DNA from 4 places in the Streptomyces sp. NBC_00203 genome. Region 4 is predicted to be linked to each of the others. Evidence: riboswitches for the same ligand, from Rfam matches in the RefSeq annotation. Region 4 holds a riboswitch; each other region holds the start of a gene.
What was found. A riboswitch is a leader RNA that binds a small molecule or an ion and turns the genes downstream of it on or off. The one in region 4 is predicted to bind cyclic di-AMP.
Positions count from the first base shown of each region.

Region 1: it holds a riboswitch for cyclic di-AMP, as region 4 does, so the genes downstream of both, OG975_RS22780 (M23 family metallopeptidase) here and OG975_RS41875 (peptidoglycan DD-metalloendopeptidase family protein) in region 4, are expected to answer to the same signal.
Region 2: it holds a riboswitch for cyclic di-AMP, as region 4 does, so the genes downstream of both, OG975_RS06355 (C40 family peptidase) here and OG975_RS41875 (peptidoglycan DD-metalloendopeptidase family protein) in region 4, are expected to answer to the same signal.
Region 3: it holds a riboswitch for cyclic di-AMP, as region 4 does, so the genes downstream of both, OG975_RS19650 (transglycosylase family protein) here and OG975_RS41875 (peptidoglycan DD-metalloendopeptidase family protein) in region 4, are expected to answer to the same signal.

Region 1 is NZ_CP108126.1:5,079,868-5,083,923, reverse strand. It holds gene OG975_RS22785 (PP2C family protein-serine/threonine phosphatase) at 1-909, shown strand, start outside; cyclic di-AMP (ydaO/yuaA leader) riboswitch at 1,143-1,300, shown strand; gene OG975_RS22780 (M23 family metallopeptidase) at 1,312-2,352, shown strand; gene OG975_RS22775 (aldo/keto reductase) at 2,593-3,537, shown strand; gene OG975_RS22770 (PrsW family intramembrane metalloprotease) at 3,807-4,056, opposite strand, start outside.
Region 2 is NZ_CP108126.1:1,357,676-1,361,731, forward strand. It holds gene OG975_RS06350 (molybdopterin-dependent oxidoreductase) at 1-1,727, shown strand, start outside; cyclic di-AMP (ydaO/yuaA leader) riboswitch at 1,856-2,029, shown strand; gene OG975_RS06355 (C40 family peptidase) at 2,038-3,213, shown strand; gene OG975_RS06360 (RpiB/LacA/LacB family sugar-phosphate isomerase) at 3,265-3,711, opposite strand; gene OG975_RS06365 (alcohol dehydrogenase) at 3,774-4,056, opposite strand, start outside.
Region 3 is NZ_CP108126.1:4,371,407-4,375,462, forward strand. It holds gene eno (phosphopyruvate hydratase) at 1-860, opposite strand, end outside; gene OG975_RS19650 (transglycosylase family protein) at 1,229-1,924, opposite strand; cyclic di-AMP (ydaO/yuaA leader) riboswitch at 1,929-2,108, opposite strand; gene OG975_RS19655 (transglycosylase family protein) at 2,292-3,317, opposite strand; gene OG975_RS19660 (cytochrome P450) at 3,525-4,056, opposite strand, start outside.
Region 4 is NZ_CP108126.1:9,457,425-9,461,480, reverse strand. It holds gene OG975_RS41880 (Tat pathway signal sequence domain protein) at 1-1,479, opposite strand, end outside; gene OG975_RS41875 (peptidoglycan DD-metalloendopeptidase family protein) at 1,777-2,679, opposite strand; cyclic di-AMP (ydaO/yuaA leader) riboswitch at 2,684-2,840, opposite strand; gene OG975_RS41870 (alpha-galactosidase) at 3,143-4,056, opposite strand, start outside.

The DNA of each region.
Region 1 (4,056 bases), 4.4 Mb from region 4:
GCCGCCGTCCTCGCGGTCCACCTCAAGCTCGACATCGTCCTGAACGTCGACTCGGTCACCGAAATGGCCACCGTGGCCACGGCCGCCGTCCTGGCCGTGCTCATCAACATCCTCGTCCGCCGCAGCGACGAACGGCTCGCCTCGGTCCGGGAGATCGCCGAGTCCATGCAGCGCGCGGTGCTGCCGGAGCCCGAGGAGCGGATCGGCGGACTGGAGGTCGCGGCGCGGTACGAGGCGGCGCAGGCGGACGCGTTCATCGGCGGCGACCTGTACGCGGTGCAGGACTCCCCGCACGGCGTACGGCTGGTGGTGGGCGACGTACGCGGGAAGGGGATGGGCGCGGTGGCCGCCGTGGCTGTGGTGATCGGGGCGTTCCGGGAGGCGGCCGAGCAGGAGGCGACGCTGGAGGAGGTCGCCTGCCGTCTTGAGCGGGCGCTGGCCCGCGAAGGGACCCGGCGGGACGGGCTGGACGCCTTCGAGGGGTTCACGACGGCCGTACTCGCGGAGATCCCGCACGGCGCGGACGTCGTACGGATCGTCAACCGCGGCCATCCCCCGCCGCTGCTCCTGCACGCGGACGGCACGCTCGTCGCGCTCGCCACCGAGGATCCCGCGCTGCCGCTCGGCATGGGCGAGTTGGGCACCTGGCCCGACCGGGCGATGGCGGCCGGATTCCCGAGGGGAGCCACGTTGCTCCTCCACACCGACGGCCTGTCCGAGTCCCGCGACGACCGCGGGGAGTTCTACGATCCCGCCCCGCGTCTCGTCGGCCGCGCCTTCCCCGGGCCCGACGCCCTGCTGACCGCCCTCGCCGAGGAGGTCCGCCGGCACACGGGCGGCGCCCTGACGGACGACATGGCGCTGCTCGCCGTACGGCGTCCCGGGGAGGCCACTGAGGGGCTTTCTTGATCGTTGTCACGAGGGGTGATCGGGCAGTGCCCCTCCGCATAACAACTGACACACCGTCAACTGAATCGACGTTTATGGAACGTGGTCAACTCGCCCGGTTTACGCCGGTGGTGACCCCAAAGTCCTGGCCAAAAGCGTTAACGATCAGTCCGAACAGCTTGGAATCCGGTACCCGGGTCTATTAACGTTCGATAACGCAGCGCGGTCGTCCCAGCCGTCACAAGAGATGGCTCCGTGCGCACGCGCCGAATCCCGCAAGGGAACCGGGGAACCACCAACTTGGGGTGAATCGAGCGTATTCCGTCGTGGGAACACGACAGGTATACGCGCGTAGGAGACCTTCCTGCTCCGAACCCGTCAGCTAACCCGGTAGGCGAGAAGGAAGGAAAGGAGTGCGCCCACGTGGCGTCCAACCGGCCTGCCCAGCCAACCTCGTTCGCGCCGAACGACACACAGCCCTTCGGCTACGCCTACGGCAACGACGAGGGGCCTTGGGAGGAGTGGAACCCCACTGAGGATTCCGTCCGTCCCGTTCGCGGCCGGCACCGCGTCAGCAAGCAGCGCGGTGGGGGACTCGCCCGCAGCTCCACGGTTCTCGGCGTCGGCGTCATAGCCGCAGTGGGTGCGGGTGGCATGGCCACCGCCGCGCCCGGCAAGCCGCCGGTTTCGATCTCGCTGCCCGACCTGTCGTCGGTCACCGAATCGGCCAAGGCCCTGATATCCGACGGCGGTTCCGCTACGCCCAAGGGCTCTTCCACCCCGCTCACCAGCGCCGGCCTGACCAGCACCGACACCGCGCAGGGCAGCACCGACGCGGGTGAGGCGCTGCGCGCCCGCATCATCCAGCAGGCCGAGTCGCAGCAGGACCAGGTCGACAGCGCGGCCCAGCAGGCCGCCGAGGCCGCCGCCGCGAAGCAGGCCGTCGCGCTCGCCGCCAAGCAGCAGGACGACGCCGAGGCCAAGGCCGCCGCCGCCAAGAAGAAGGCGGACGAGGCAGCCAAGCAGGCCGCCGAGGCCAAGCGTCTCGCCGAGCTCGCCAAGAGCTACTCGCTGCCCACCTCCTCGTACACGCTGACCGGGCGCTTCGGTGACGCCGGCTCCATGTGGTCCTCCGGCTACCACACGGGCCTCGACTTCGCCGCGCCCACCGGCACGCTGATCAAGGCGATCCACAGCGGCACCGTCACCGAGGCGGGCTGGGCGGGCGCGTACGGCTACCGCACGATCCTCACCCTCGACGACGGTACGGAGCTGTGGTTCTGCCACCAGTCGTCGATCAGCGTCAGCGTGGGGCAGAAGGTCGCCACGGGTGACGTCATCGGGCGGGTGGGCGCGACGGGCAATGTCACCGGGCCGCACCTGCACCTGGAGGTCCACCCCGACGGCGCCGCCACCGCGATCGACCCGATGACGTGGCTGCGCAGCAAGGGGCTCAATCCCTGAGGCCGGTTCCGGTTCCGGTTCCTTTTGAGGCCGGCTTCTCTTGAGGCCGGCTTCTTCTGAGGCCGGCTTCTTCTGAGACCAGCTCCTCTTGAGGTCGGCATCTCCTGGGGTCGGCTTCTTTTGAGGCCGGCGTGGTTTCTTCCTGGTCCCCGGCGGTCCTGACGACAACCCCCCGACGTCAGGGCTGCCGGTCCGGTCTGTGTGGAATACAGCCATCCGGTGCGGGCGTTGAAGCTGATCATGACTTCTCTCCGCAAGCTTGGCTCGTCCGACCTCGAGGTCTTCCCGCTCTCCCTCGGCGGCAACGTCTTCGGCTGGACCGCCGACGAGGCGCAGTCCTTCGCCGTGCTCGACGCGTACGCGGCCGCCGGCGGCAACTTCCTCGACACCGCCGACTCGTACTCGTCATGGGGCGAGGGCAACAAGGGCGGCGAGTCCGAGACCATCATCGGCAAGTGGCTCAAGGCGCGCGGGAACCGCTCCGACGTCGTGGTCGCCACCAAGGTCAGCCAGCACCCCGAGTTCCCGGGGCTGTCCGGCGCCAATATCAAGGCCGCGGCCGAGGCGTCCCTGCGCCGCCTGGACACCGACCACATCGACCTCTACTACACGCACTTCGACCAGCCGGAGGTGCTGGTCGAGGAGATCATCGGTGCGCTCGACGAACTTGTGAAGGCCGGCAAGGTGCGCCACATCGCCGCCTCCAACATCTCGCCCGAGCGGCTCCAGGAGTCCCTGGAGTTCTCCGACCGTGAGGGCCTCGCGCGGTACGTCGCCCTCCAGCCGCACTACAACCTCGTCTCGCGCGACACCTACGAGGGCTCGCTCCAGGGGGTTGCCTCCCGCACCGGCCTTGCCGCCGTCCCGTACTTCGCGCTCGCCTCCGGCTTCCTCACCGGCAAGTACCGCCCGGGCGCGACGGTCGACTCGCCTCGCTCCGCGGGCGCGGGCCGCCACCTCGACTCCGAGCGCGGTGTCCGGGTCCTGGCCGCCCTCGACGAGGTCGCCCAGGCCCACGAGGTTCCGGTGGCCACGGTCGCCCTGGCGTGGCTGGCCGCTCAGCCGACGGTCGCGGCGCCGATTGCTTCGGCTCGGACGGTGGAGCAGCTGCCGGCGCTGCTGGGGGTGGCGGACCTGGTCCTGACGGACGGCGACCTCGGGAAGCTGACGGAGGCCTCGGCGTAGCGGCTGCCGGGTTTCTTCGCCCCCGCCGCCCCTACCCGTCCCATCCCTCTGGGGCTCCGCCCCAGACCCCGTAGGCCGGTTCCTTGGCTGGGGGTGGGTGGGGGCTGGTCGCGCAGTTCCCCGCGCCCCTAAGGCGCGGGGCTGCGCCCCGCGATCCCACGCCCGCCCCCAAGTTCTTTAGGGGCGCGGGGAACTGCGCAGTCTTTTAGGGGGGTCTGGGGGCGCAGCCCCCAGGGATGGGACGGGTAGGGGCGGCGGGGGCGAAGAAGCTACGTGCGGTACGGGTTGTACGCGGGAGGTCCGTAGGGCTGGGCGTAGGGCTGGCCGTAGGTGTGCGCGTAGCCGTGTGCGGGCCACGGCGGGGGTACCGGGACCACCGGAGCCGTCGCCCGGGCGGCGTACGCCAGGGCCGGCCGGGCGATGTCCCGGCGGCGCCACAGCTCGTCGAGCAACTCGCGCTCCCGTACGACGAAGTCGGCCCCCGCACGCCCCCGCCGCCCCCGATGACGGAGAAACGCC
Region 2 (4,056 bases), 8.1 Mb from region 4:
CGACGGCGCCGTTCAGCCCCGGCCACGCGCTGTGGGTCAACGGCGTGCTGGCCGGCATGTACTCCCGCGCCGTGCCCGCCGAGGTCTCCGTGCCGCGCACGTCCGTCCCCGAGGGACGCGAGATCGTCGTCCTGTGGGCGTCGCAGACCGGCAACGCCGAGGAGTTCGCGGCGGCCACCGCCGAGCGGCTCGCCTCGGCCGGACACCGGGCCAGCCTCGTCGGCATGGACGACGCCGATCTCACCGCGCTGCCGCCCGCCGCCGGGCTGCTCCTGATCACCAGCACGTTCGGCGACGGAGACGCCCCCGACAACGGCTCCTCCTTCTGGGACTCCCTGGCCTCGCACGACACCCCGAGCCTTGCCGGCAGGCAGTACGCGGTCCTCGCCTTCGGCGACTCCTCCTACGCCGACTTCTGCGGGCACGGCCGCCGCCTGGACCAGCGCCTGGACGAGCTGGGCGCGGTACGTCTGGCGCCCCGCACGGACTGCGAACCGGACTACGAGCCCTCGGCGCGAGCCTGGCTGGACCAGGTCCTCACCGCGCTGACCCCCGCCCCCGTGGCGGCACCGGCACTCGCCCCCGCGCCCTCCCGGAGTGCACGGAAGCCCGCCCCGGTCACCGCACGCCTCACCGGCAACCGGCTGCTGAGCCGGCCGGGGGCGGGCAAAGAGGTACGGCGCTTCACCTTCGACACCGGCGACAGCGACGTACCGCTGGCGTACGAGGCCGGTGACGCACTCGGCATACGTCCCGTCAACCACCCCGAGCTGGTCGGCGAGTGGCTGGCCGTCACCGGCCTCGACCCGGCCGCCACCGTGGAGGTCGCGGGTGTCGGCGAGGTCGCTCTGCGCCAAGCCCTGGGCGAGCACCTGGACATCACCCGCATCACCCCCGACGTACTGCGCTTCATCAGCGAACGCGTCCATGACCCGCGCGAGTTGAAGAAACTGCTGCGTCCCGACAACAAGGACGAACTCGCGAAGTGGTGCTGGGGCCGGCAGACCGTCGACGTCCTCACCGAGCTTCCGGTGCGGGCCACCGCGCAGGAATGGACGGACGCGCTCAAGCGACTGCAACCGCGGCTGTACTCCATCTCGTCCAGCCCGCTCACCGATCCCCACCTGGTCTCGCTGACGGTGTCCGTCGTCCGCTGGGAGAACCTGCACGGCCGCCTGCGTCAGGGCGTGTGCTCCCCGTTCCTCGCGGACGCCGAACCGGACAGCCCGGTACCGGTCTTCGTCCAGCGGTCCCCCAGCTTCCGGCCGCCCACCGACCCCACCACGCCGATGGTGATGGTGGGCCCCGGCACCGGGGTCGCCCCCTTCATGGGCTTCCTCGACGAGCGACGCGCACTCGGCCACCACGGCCCCAACTGGCTGTTCTTCGGTGAACAGCACCGCGCCACCGACCACTACTACGAGGACGAACTCACCGCCCACCTCACCCACGGCACCCTCTCCCGCCTGGACACGGCCTTCTCCCGCGACCGGCGCACCAAGGTGTACGTCCAGGACCGCATGCGCGAGCACGGCCCCCAACTGTGGTCCTGGCTCCAGGACGGCGCCCACTTCTACGTCTGCGGTGACGCCTCCCGTATGGCCAAGGACGTCGACCGGGCGCTGCGCGACATCGCCGTCGTGCACGGCGGTCTGGGCGAGGACGGCGCCGCCGCGTTCGTCAAGCAGCTCGCGGCCGACAAACGCTACGTCCGCGATGTCTACTGAGGCAGCCAGTACGACGAAGGTCACAAATACATATCGGACACTTCGCGCTTCAACCTTCACGTGAGCCACACAAATTGGCTAGGTTGGCGACAGGCAACACGACTCCCTCCGGCGAACCTCGCCGGGTCGCGCGGCCTCCGCCGAATCCGGTGCGCCTCCGTGGCAGCCGGAGCCGGGGACCCAACCGAACTTGGGGTGAATCGGCCCAACTGCCCAGCAGGGCAAGGGCCGTAGGGCATACCTTCCGGAATCGTCCGCCCGAACCCGACAGCTAACTCGGTAGGCGGAACACGGAAGGAGCGCGTCTCCCATGGCGCCGGAACAAGCCACATCCCGCGCGGCGGACGGGCCTAGCCAAGAAGAGGTCCGGCAGCGGATCAGCGCCCTCTACGACCAGGCCGAGACCGCCACGGGGAACTACAACGCGACCCGCGCGACGTCCACGGGGACGCGGGGTCGCGTCAACCCGGCGGCCGACAACGGGCGCAGGCGCACCGATCCCGCCGTCGACGACGTGACCAGGCCGTGGTTCGACGTGGCGCGCACGCAGCTGGGTCCCACCGTGCCGGCCAGGCTCCCGGCCGACAGAACGCCGGCCCGCCCGGCGGAACGCCCGCAGAACGGACTCACCGACCGTGGGCGGCCGGCGGCCGGCCGACCCGTCCCGGAACTGACCGCCGGGCCTGTCGCGGAACTGACCGCTGGTCCCGCCGCCGGAAAGGCCGCCGGTCCTGTCGCGGAGTTGACCGCCAGGGCCGTCGCCGCGCTGCCGGCCGCACCGGAGACACGGCAGGAAGCCACCAAGGCCCTGCCCGCACCGGCCAACGAGCCCCGGCAGCCCTCGCTGAAGACCTCCAAGGAGCAGATTCAGCAGAAGCTCGCCAAGGCCCGCGACCTGCTCACCCAGCACATCGCCGCACAGCGGAGCACGCCCGTCGCCGCAATCGCCTCCCGGCCGGCCGAGGACGCGTGGCCCACCTCCGAGACGTGGGCCGACCGCCAGGCCGTACAGGAGTGGCAGACACAGCCATCGGCCGTCCTCGGCACAGACACCTCCATCGCCGCGGGCATGCTGCTCGACACGAACACGCCGTTCGGCGCGGACATCGCATCGGACTCGGAGTACGGCAGGAAGGCCGCGAGGGCAGTGGCCTTCGCCCGTGAACAGATCGGCAGACCGTGCGTCTGGGGCGCCACCGGACCGGGCTCGTACGACTGTTCCAGCCTGACCCAGGCCGCCTGGAAGACCGCCGGGGTCGCACTCCCGCGCACCGCGTACGAGCAGGCGGTCACCGGCACGGCGATCCCCTTCGCCAGTATCCGGCCCGGCGACCTGATCTTCTTCTACGGCGACGTCAGCCACGTCGGCCTCTACATCGGCGACGGCATGATGATCCACGCGCCGAGCCAGGGGGGCTACCTTCGCGAGGAGTCGATCTTCTTCGCCGGAGAGTCGGCGATCCACGGCGCGACACGGCCCGCCTGAAGCCCGGCAACGGGGTTGCGGGGTAGCGGGGTTCCACGGCCCTGGGGCCCGCTATCCGCCGAGGTCGAGGCGTGCGACATGGGCCACGTTCTCCCGGTCGTCGGCGTCCTCGCTGGCCCGGGCGGCGAACCAGGCGTCAAGGATCTCCTTGAGCAGCGGCTCGGACGTCAGCCGCAGGCTGAGCGCCAGCACATTGGCGTCGTTCCAGCGGCGGGCGCCGTCCGCCGTGTACGCGTCCGTGCACAGGGCCGCTCGTACCCCTGGCACCTTGTTCGCGGCGATCGACGCGCCCGTGCCGGTCCAGCAGCACACGATCGCCTGGTCCGACGTCCCGGCGGCGACCTCCCGGGCCGCCGCCTCCGAGCACGCCGCCCACCGCGCGTCGTCCCCGGGGCGCAGCGCCCCATGCGTCCGCACCTCGTGGCCACGGCTGCGCAGCTCCGCGACAAGGGAGCGGGCCACGGGTTCGTCCATGTCCGAGGAGACGGAGATCCGCATGTCTGGGAGACTACCCAGCGGTTGGGCTCGCGTCCTGCGGGTGTGCGACTGGGGCGCGTACGTCAGCGGGTGGTGAGCACCATCCGGAAGCGGGCGGTGCCGGAGAGCATCTTCTGATACGCCTCGTCGGCCTGGTCCAGCGGCACGGTCTCGACCGTCGGGCGGATGCCGTGCAGGGCGCTGAACGCCATGGTGTCCTGCACATCCTGCGCGGTGCCGGACGAATGGCCGCGGACGATCCTGCCCTTCATGAGCAGCTGGATCGGGTTGATCCCCAGCGGCTCGGGAGCCGCCCCGATGACCACCAGCTCACCACGGTGCGACAGCCCGTCCACGGTCGCCGTG
Region 3 (4,056 bases), 5.1 Mb from region 4:
GGGTCCTCGATGGAGACGAGCGGGTACGCGGAGACGAGCTCCTCGTAGTACTCGGTCATCTCGGCGGCCGAGCGGGACTTGCCCTCGAACTCGTACTTGCCGTCCTTGTAGAACTCGGACGCGGCGACGTCGAGCGCGAGCGCGATCTGCTCGCCGGGGACGTAACCGGCCTGCTTGATGGCCTCGATGATGAGGTCGAGCGCGGCGCGGTTGGACTCCAGGTTCGGGGCGAAGCCGCCCTCGTCGCCGAGGCCCGTGGACAGGCCCTTGGTCTTCAGCACCTTCTTGAGGGTGTGGTAGACCTCGGCGCCCCAGCGCAGCGCCTCGGAGAAGGACTCCGCGCCGATCGGGGCGATCATGAACTCCTGGATGTCCACGTTCGAGTCGGCGTGCGACCCGCCGTTCAGGATGTTCATCATCGGAACGGGCAGCAGGTGCGCGTTCGGGCCGCCCAGGTAGCGGAAGAGCGGGAGGTCGGACGCCTCGGAGGCGGCGTGCGCGACGGCGAGCGAGACGCCGAGGATGGCGTTGGCGCCGAGCGAGCCCTTGTTGTCGGTGGCGTCCAGGTCGAACATGGCCTGGTCGATCAGGCGCTGCTCGGTGGCGTCGTAACCGACGAGCTCCGGGCCGATCTGCTCGATGACGGCGAGGACGGCCTTCTCGACACCCTTGCCCTGGTAACGGTTGGGGTCACCGTCGCGGAGCTCGATGGCTTCGAAGGCACCCGTGGAGGCACCGGACGGGACGGCGGCACGACCGGTGCTGCCGTCGTCGAGGCCGACCTCGACCTCGACCGTGGGGTTGCCTCGGGAGTCCAGGATTTCCCGGGCTACGACGACGTCGATGGACGGCACGAGCATCTCCTTCTGGGATGTGACGCGGGTAACGCGGAACCTGTGATGGCGCCGCGACATGAGCCTAACCGCCCCGGGGGGATCGGCCAGCCGGTCGCCCACCCCTTGGGCAGAACCGAGAGTAAATTGTTTCCGAACGGAACAAAAACCTGCGGCCCCGCACATGAACCCGTACATGAACCCGTACATAAAAAAGCCCCGCCCCGGTGCGTACGGGGGAAGACGCACCGGAGCGGGGAGCCCGTGGGGACGGGGGGACCCTCACGAGGCCTCCACTATGGAGACCGCGTATAGGAGAGGACTGTGGTTCAGCTGCGAGCCCGTTGTCAGCTTTCCGCCGAGAGCCGTCGACAGGCGTCAGCCGCGAACCGTTGTCAGCTCAGGTGAAGCTGCTGACCCGGGTAGATGAAGTCGGCGTCGTCGACGATGTCCTTGTTCAGCTCGAACAGTTGCTGCCAGCCACCCTTGACGTGCTTCTTCTCGGCGATCGAGCTGAGGGAGTCACCCTTGACGACCTTGTACTCGCCGTCACCCTTCTTGACCTTCTTGCCGGTCGGGGTGGTGACGGTCTTCGTGGCGGCCGGGCGCTCCGCGGAACGGGAGGCGGGCTGCTCCGTCGTCCGGGTGGTGGAGGTGGTGGTGCTCGACGGGGTGGTCGAGGCGCTGGACGAGCTGGAGGTCGTCCCACCGGTGTACGCGGCGCTGGACAGGCCCGTGCCGCAGGTCGGCCAGGCACCCTTGCCCTGCGCGGCGAGGACCTTCTCACCGATGGTGATCTGCTCCGACTTGGACGCCAGGTTGGCGGTGGAGGCGTAGGCGGTGCCGCCGTACGCCGCCCAGGTGGAGGCCGAGAACTGCAGGCCGCCGTAGTAGCCGTTGCCGGTGTTGATGGACCAGTTGCCGCCGGACTCGCACTGGGCGACGGTGTCCCACTCGGACGCGGTCGCGGCGGAGGCGTTGCCGGCCGCCATCAGCGGGGCGGCGATGGCGACACCGGTGACGCCGGCGAGCGTGGCGACACGGGCGGCCTTGGACGGGCGGCGGTGCTTGCCCTTGCTGGAAAACAGCATGGAGTGATCCCCTCACCGACGCCTGCGAGGTGAGCTGTCGGGTTCGGGCGGGTGAGTGCCCGGTCGTACGGCCTCCGTCTTCACGACGTCGGACGTACGGCTTCACCCCAAGCCACTCCCGGTGAACTACCGGGCGCGGCGCTTACCTTGGGTCCCCCGCTCCTGCCTACGGCGCTTGACGCGACGACTGTTCCCGTACGGCCGTTGGCAGGATTCGGCGTTGCAACCGTCGGGGCCCGCTGTGGCGAGCGGTCACGACCGTAAGCAGTCGATACCCGGAATTTCAAAGACGATCAGGGCTTCTGAGACTCATGTCTCACTCTCACCAAACCGGACATTCCGCAGCGAACCGTGACGCGAACTCCCGCTACTTTTCGCCCGATTCAGCACCAACTGCAAGGCTCTGACCGGGCACGATGAGGTCAGGATCGGTGCCGATCGTCTTCTTGTTCTCGGCGTACAGCCCGGCCCATCCGCCTTCGAGGTCAAGGGCATCGGCGATCGTCCAGAGACTGTCTCCGGTGCGGACGACGTACGAGCCGTCGGCGGCGTCGCGCGAGGCGCTGGAGCCGCGCGAGGCATGCCGCCCGGAAGCGCTGTCCGTACGGCCGTCGGTCACGTCCTCCGTCACACCCTCGTCGGCGGTGTCACCACGGTGACGTCCGGCACCGGTCGTCGCACTGTCGGACGCACTCGAAGAGTCGCCGTTCTGCCCGGACTTGTCCGAGTCGTCACTCTTCGCCGTCTCTGTGTCCGAGCTGTCGGAATCCTGAGAATCACTGTCGCCGGAGGAGGTGTCGGACTTCGTCGTGTTCTTGGCCGCATCCGGGGAGGAGTCGGATGATGAGGATGAATCAGATGAACTGGACGAGGATGACGAGTCCGACAAACCGGACGACTCCGAGGAGCTGGAGGAATCGGACGAGCCGGAGGAGCCCGAGGAGTCGGAGGAGTCGGAGGAGTCGGAGGAACTCGACGAGTCGTCCGCCACGCCCGTGTCGACCTCGACGGAGCCCGAGTGCTTGCTGAGCCCGGAGAGCGGTCCACAGGTGGGCCAGGCGGCGAGGCCCTGGTCGTCGAGGATCTTCTCGGCGATGGCTATCTGCTGCGAGCGGCTGGCCTGGTCGGCGCTCGGGGCGTACAGGGTGCCGCCGTACGACTCCCAGGTCTCCTGGGTCAACTGCAGCCCGCCGTAGTACCCGTTCCCGTCGTTCGCGCTCCACGATCCCGCGCTCTCGCACTCCGCGACCCGGTCCCACGTGGTGCCGTCGGCCGCGCTCGCACTGGTGGCGCCGAGCAACGGGATCGCGATCGCCGATCCGGTCACCCCTGCGGCAACGATGAGGGCCGGGGCCTGACGCGGGCGACGATGACGGCCGTTCCCGGAGAGCATGCGGAAGCCTTTCGAGTGACAGCAAGTGACAACAGCGGCCACTGCGATAGGCGGGCCGCGTTGGTGATCGAACGTATCCGCACTCGAACGCTTGTCACAAGTCGATGCAGCACAGATCACGTGAAGATCACGGAGTTGAGGGACCGTCACCTTTTCGCAGGTGGGCGCCCGTTGTCCGGCACACCGGAGGGCCGTCCTCCGGCATGCCTACCGACCTGGTGTGAACTCCACGGGAAGCGTGCGCAATCCCCGCATAATGAGCCCGCCACGCCAGCGCAAATCGGCAGAATCTCCCGCGAGTTGGAGATCGGGGAGACGGGTGAGCAGCGTGGCGAGCGCGGTCTGCCCCTCCAGGCGGGCGAGCGGCGCGCCGAGACAGTAGTGGATGCCGTGGCCGTACCCGAGGTGCTGATTGTCACGCCGCGAGAGGTCGAGCGTGTCCGGCTGCTCGAACCGCTCGGGGTCACGGTCCGCAGCCGCCAGTACGACGAGGACGGGGTCGCCGGGCGCGATGTCCTGCCCGCCGATGCGCACGGCCTCGGTCGCGAACCGCCAGGTGGCCAGTTCGACGGGACCGTCGTAGCGGAGGAGTTCCTCGACACCGGTTTCGAGGAGTCCGGTGTCCTTGGCGGCGAGCGAGGCCTGGAGGCGTGCGCGCTGCTCGGGATGGGTGAGGAGGGCGTACGTGCCGTTCCCGATCAGGTTGACCGTGGTCTCGAAGCCGGCGAAGAGAAGGATG
Region 4 (4,056 bases):
GGCCTGCGCCGCGAGATCCGCCGCGCTCGGGGTCGACTCGTGGGCCCAGAAGGTCAGTTCACTGGTCCGGGCGATCCCGTACGGGGTCCCGAAGCCCGGCTCGTAGTCCTCGTACGTGATCTCCAGGCCCTCGGCCTGCTTCTCGTACGTGTCCTGGCCGAGGCCGTCGTGGTAGAAGCGCAGGTCGAGCGGTTGCGCCTCGGGCGAGTAGAGCCAGAGGGTGACCTCGGCCGTGTCCGTGGCGGCGCCCCTGATGTCGAGCTGCGTGGGGTGCCGTTGCCAGAAGTCCCGCAGCCCGAAGGAGAGTCCGCCGCTCGGGCCGCCGACATGGCCGAAGCCACCGGCCCGCCGTCCTGCCGCGGCCTGGATCCAGCCGTGTCCGTCCTTGGTGCGCTTGCGGATCACATAGCCGTCGGCCGTCGGCTGGGTGAGCGTGAAGTCGCCCCACCGCGGGATGTACGCGAGGCGGCTCGACACGCGGGTGTCCCAGGTCGAGGTGTCGGGCAGCTTCTCGCCGGCGATCTGCGCGGTGCGCACCGCCTCGCCGGGATCCCTGCGCAGTCCCGTGACGCCCTGGACCGCCTCGCTGAAGAGACCCCCGCCGGAGTCGGCGAGGCGGATGTGGCGGTCGTACGGCTGATCGTTCAGCGGCACGGAGAAGCGGACACCGAGGCCTCGCAGGAAGTCGCCGTCCGCCTTGCCCGGCTCCTGCTCGCCGTCCCAGACGAAGGAGTGCACCAGCCGGAAGGACTCGGCACCGGCGTGGAAGGAGAAACGCAGCACGAAGGGCAGCCAGCCCCGGCCGCCGCGCCGGTGCCTGCCCTCGACCCGGATGACGGCGCGGACCGGCCCGTCCTGCTCGACCTCGGTCTTCTCGATCCGGCCCGTGAAGTCCTCCGTCGCGACGCCGTCACGCAGCGAACCCTGGCGCAGGGCGACCAGCCGTCCGTCCCGGGCGATCTCGGCCGCGCCACGTCGGACACTGCGTACGACGGTGTCGGAGCCCTTCGCGCCGAAGGCCACCGTGATGACACCGGTCGACACCTCGATCCGGCCGCCGGAGCGGGTGACTCTCAGCTGCTGCGAGGGAGCCGCCGGGGTACCCGCGGAGAGTTTGTACGTCTCGGCCTTGGGCGCGCCCGGCGCGATGGCGTGCGCCGTCCACTTCACCGAGCCGTCGGGCCAGTGGCCGGTGACCCAGCTCTGCACGGGCACCTCGTCGCCGGAGGCGGTGGCCAGCCGGAACGTCTGGTCGGGCTGGTGGGTGCCACGGGACCAGGGCACACCCCAGACGGTGCCCGCGTGGGTGGCGGGCGCCGTGCCCTCCAGCCAGTGCAACTCGGTGTCGCCCCCGGCTGACGGCGCGGCGGCGGCACCGCGGGAGAGCGCCCAGGAGAACGGGGTGGTGGCGGCCGCGGCTGCGGCGCCCTTGATGACGGTGCGTCGGTCGACGCCGGGCACAGGGACCTCCGAAGGCATAGAAAGCGCTTGCGGAGATCACTGTGGGGCCACTGTCGCACGCCTGTCGATACCTCGTGCAGGCATGCCACAGGACCGCAATGTGCCGATCATGAATCGCTCACGAAAGACCAAAGGCCGGACCCCGGGGATCGTGGGGTCCGGCCTTTGGCTGCTGTCCTGCCTTGGGGAGCAGGGAGTCCTGCCGTGGGGAGCAGGGAGGCGTGCCCTGGAGGGCACGTGGTCTGCCTTGGGGGGCAGGGAGTCGTGCCCTGGAGGCACATGGTCCGCCTTGGGGGGCGGCAGGGGGGGAAGGCGTCAGCCGACGGCGACACCGTGCGAGCGCAGGTACGCGACCGGGTCCACGTCCGAGCCGTAGTTCGGGGTGGTGCGGATCTCGAAGTGCAGGTGCGGTCCGGTGACGTTGCCGGTCGCGCCCGAGAGGCCGATCTGCTGGCCCTCGGTCACGGTCTGGCCCGCCGAGACGGAGAGCGCGGACATGTGGGCGTACTGGGAGTACTGGCCGTCGGCGTGCTGGATGACGACCTGGTTGCCGTACGCGCCGCCCCAGCCGGCCGAGACGACGGTGCCCGCGGCGATGGCCTTGATCGTGGTGCCGGTCGGGACCACGAAGTCCACGCCGGTGTGGTAACCGCTGGACCACATGCTGCCCGCCACCTTGTAGCCGGTGCCGACGGTGGCGCCCTCGACCGGCAGGGTGTAGCCGGAACTGTTGCTGGTGGAGGCGGTGTTGGCGGCCGGGGTGGCCGTGGCGGTGTCCGCGGCCGACGTCGTCGTCTTGGCCGACGAAGGCGTCGTCTTGGCGGACGACCGGGTGGCGCTGCCGGACGCGGCCTTCTTGCCGATCGTCAGCTTCAGACCGGGGTGGATCAGCGACGGGTCGCTGCCGACGGCCGAGCGGTTGTCGGAGTAGAGCTTCTTCCAGCCGCCGCTGACGTTCTGCTCGTCGGCGATCTTGGAGAGGTAGTCGCCGGCCTTCACCGCGTAGGTCTTCGTCCCGGCCGCCTTCTTGGCGGCGGCGGGAGCGGCGGTGGCGGCCTTCTCGGGGGTCTTCGCGACGGTGGCCGTCGGGGTCGCGGCATGGGCGCCGGTGGCCCCCATCAGAGGCAGCGCGAGCGCGGCGCCGCCGGTTCCGGCCACGGCGATCGAGCGGGTGAAACGCTGGGACTTGGGGCGGCGGTGCTTACCCTTCGCGGGCATGACGAGTTCCTCTCCGGCGCCTGCGGGGTGAGCTGTCGGGTGCGGGCTGGAGATGCCCGGCCGTGCTGCTGCGCGGCTGTACCCCTAGCCGTTCCGGAGACCGGAACAGGCACGGAACCTGTGGGTCCCCCGCTCCTGCCGTGTACGGGTGAGTGTGCGGGTTCCGGGCGGCGGCAGGATTGGGCGTCCGTCCGGATTGGGGCCGAACGTAGGCGAGATGAGAGCGCGGCGACAACCATGTGCCTTTTCTGTACGTCCGCCCTTCTTGATCCACGCCGGAATTCCGGTCACCCTCCGTGGATCGACGATCTTCCCGGCCCCTCAACCCGCCCGGGAATTCGGGCATGTTGCGAAATAGGGGTCGCAACACATCGTCACGAATATGACGCTGCTCACGCACCTCGACCCACGATGCTTTATTCCAGGGCCAGTTGGAATGAAGCCGTTAATTCGGACAGAACAGTCACATGCGACGCAGCCGGATAACTGCCGCATCGAGATCCCCGCGCAGCCCCGTCCGCACCCCGTGATGCAGCAGCACCGCACCCCGGTGCACTTCGCCCGTTTCGCGGCACTCATACGCTTGTGTCGGGTCGAGCCCGCGAAGCCGCAGCGGGGCGACCGGCTCGCCGTACCGCTGGGCCTGGAGCCAGGCGAGGACGACGGTCTCGTCGCCGTGGACGTACTGCACCGCGCTCAGCCCGCCCTCCGGGGGCCGCAACCGGTAGAGGTCGCCGCGTTGGACGACGGGGCGGATCTCCTTGTAGAGATCCACCCAGCCCCGCGCCTCGACGAGCTCCTCCTCGCTCCACTCGGCCAGGTCTCCGCCGACGCCGAGCACCCCGGCCATGGCGCTCACAAAGCGGAAGCGCAGCGAGCTGACCCGCCCGTTGAGCTGCGTGTTCGGGCTGTCCGTGACCCAGGCGGCCATGATCCGGGCCGGGTGGATCTGACCGAAGCCGTGCTGGATGGCGAGCCGGTCGAGCGGGTCGGTGTTGTCGGAGGTCCACACCTGGTCCGTACGCGCCATGACGCCGAGGTCGATGCGGCCGCCACCGCCCGAGCACGACTCGAAGGCGACCTCGGGGTGCGCGGCCCGCAACCGGTCGAGAAGGGCGTACAGGGCGTCCACGTGCTCGACCCACAGCTTCTGCGGGTAGCGCTCGCCGGGCCAGCCGGCGTCCGTGAAGCAACGGTTGAAGTCCCACTTCACATAGTCGATCGGCGCACTGGAGAGCAGGCCGTCGAGCTGGCCCCACAGGTACTCCTGGACGTCCGGGCGGGCGAGGTTCAGTACGAGCTGATTGCGGTACTCCGTCCTGGTTCGCCCTGGCTGGAACTGCACCCAGTCCGGGTGGGCGCGATACAGCTCGCTGT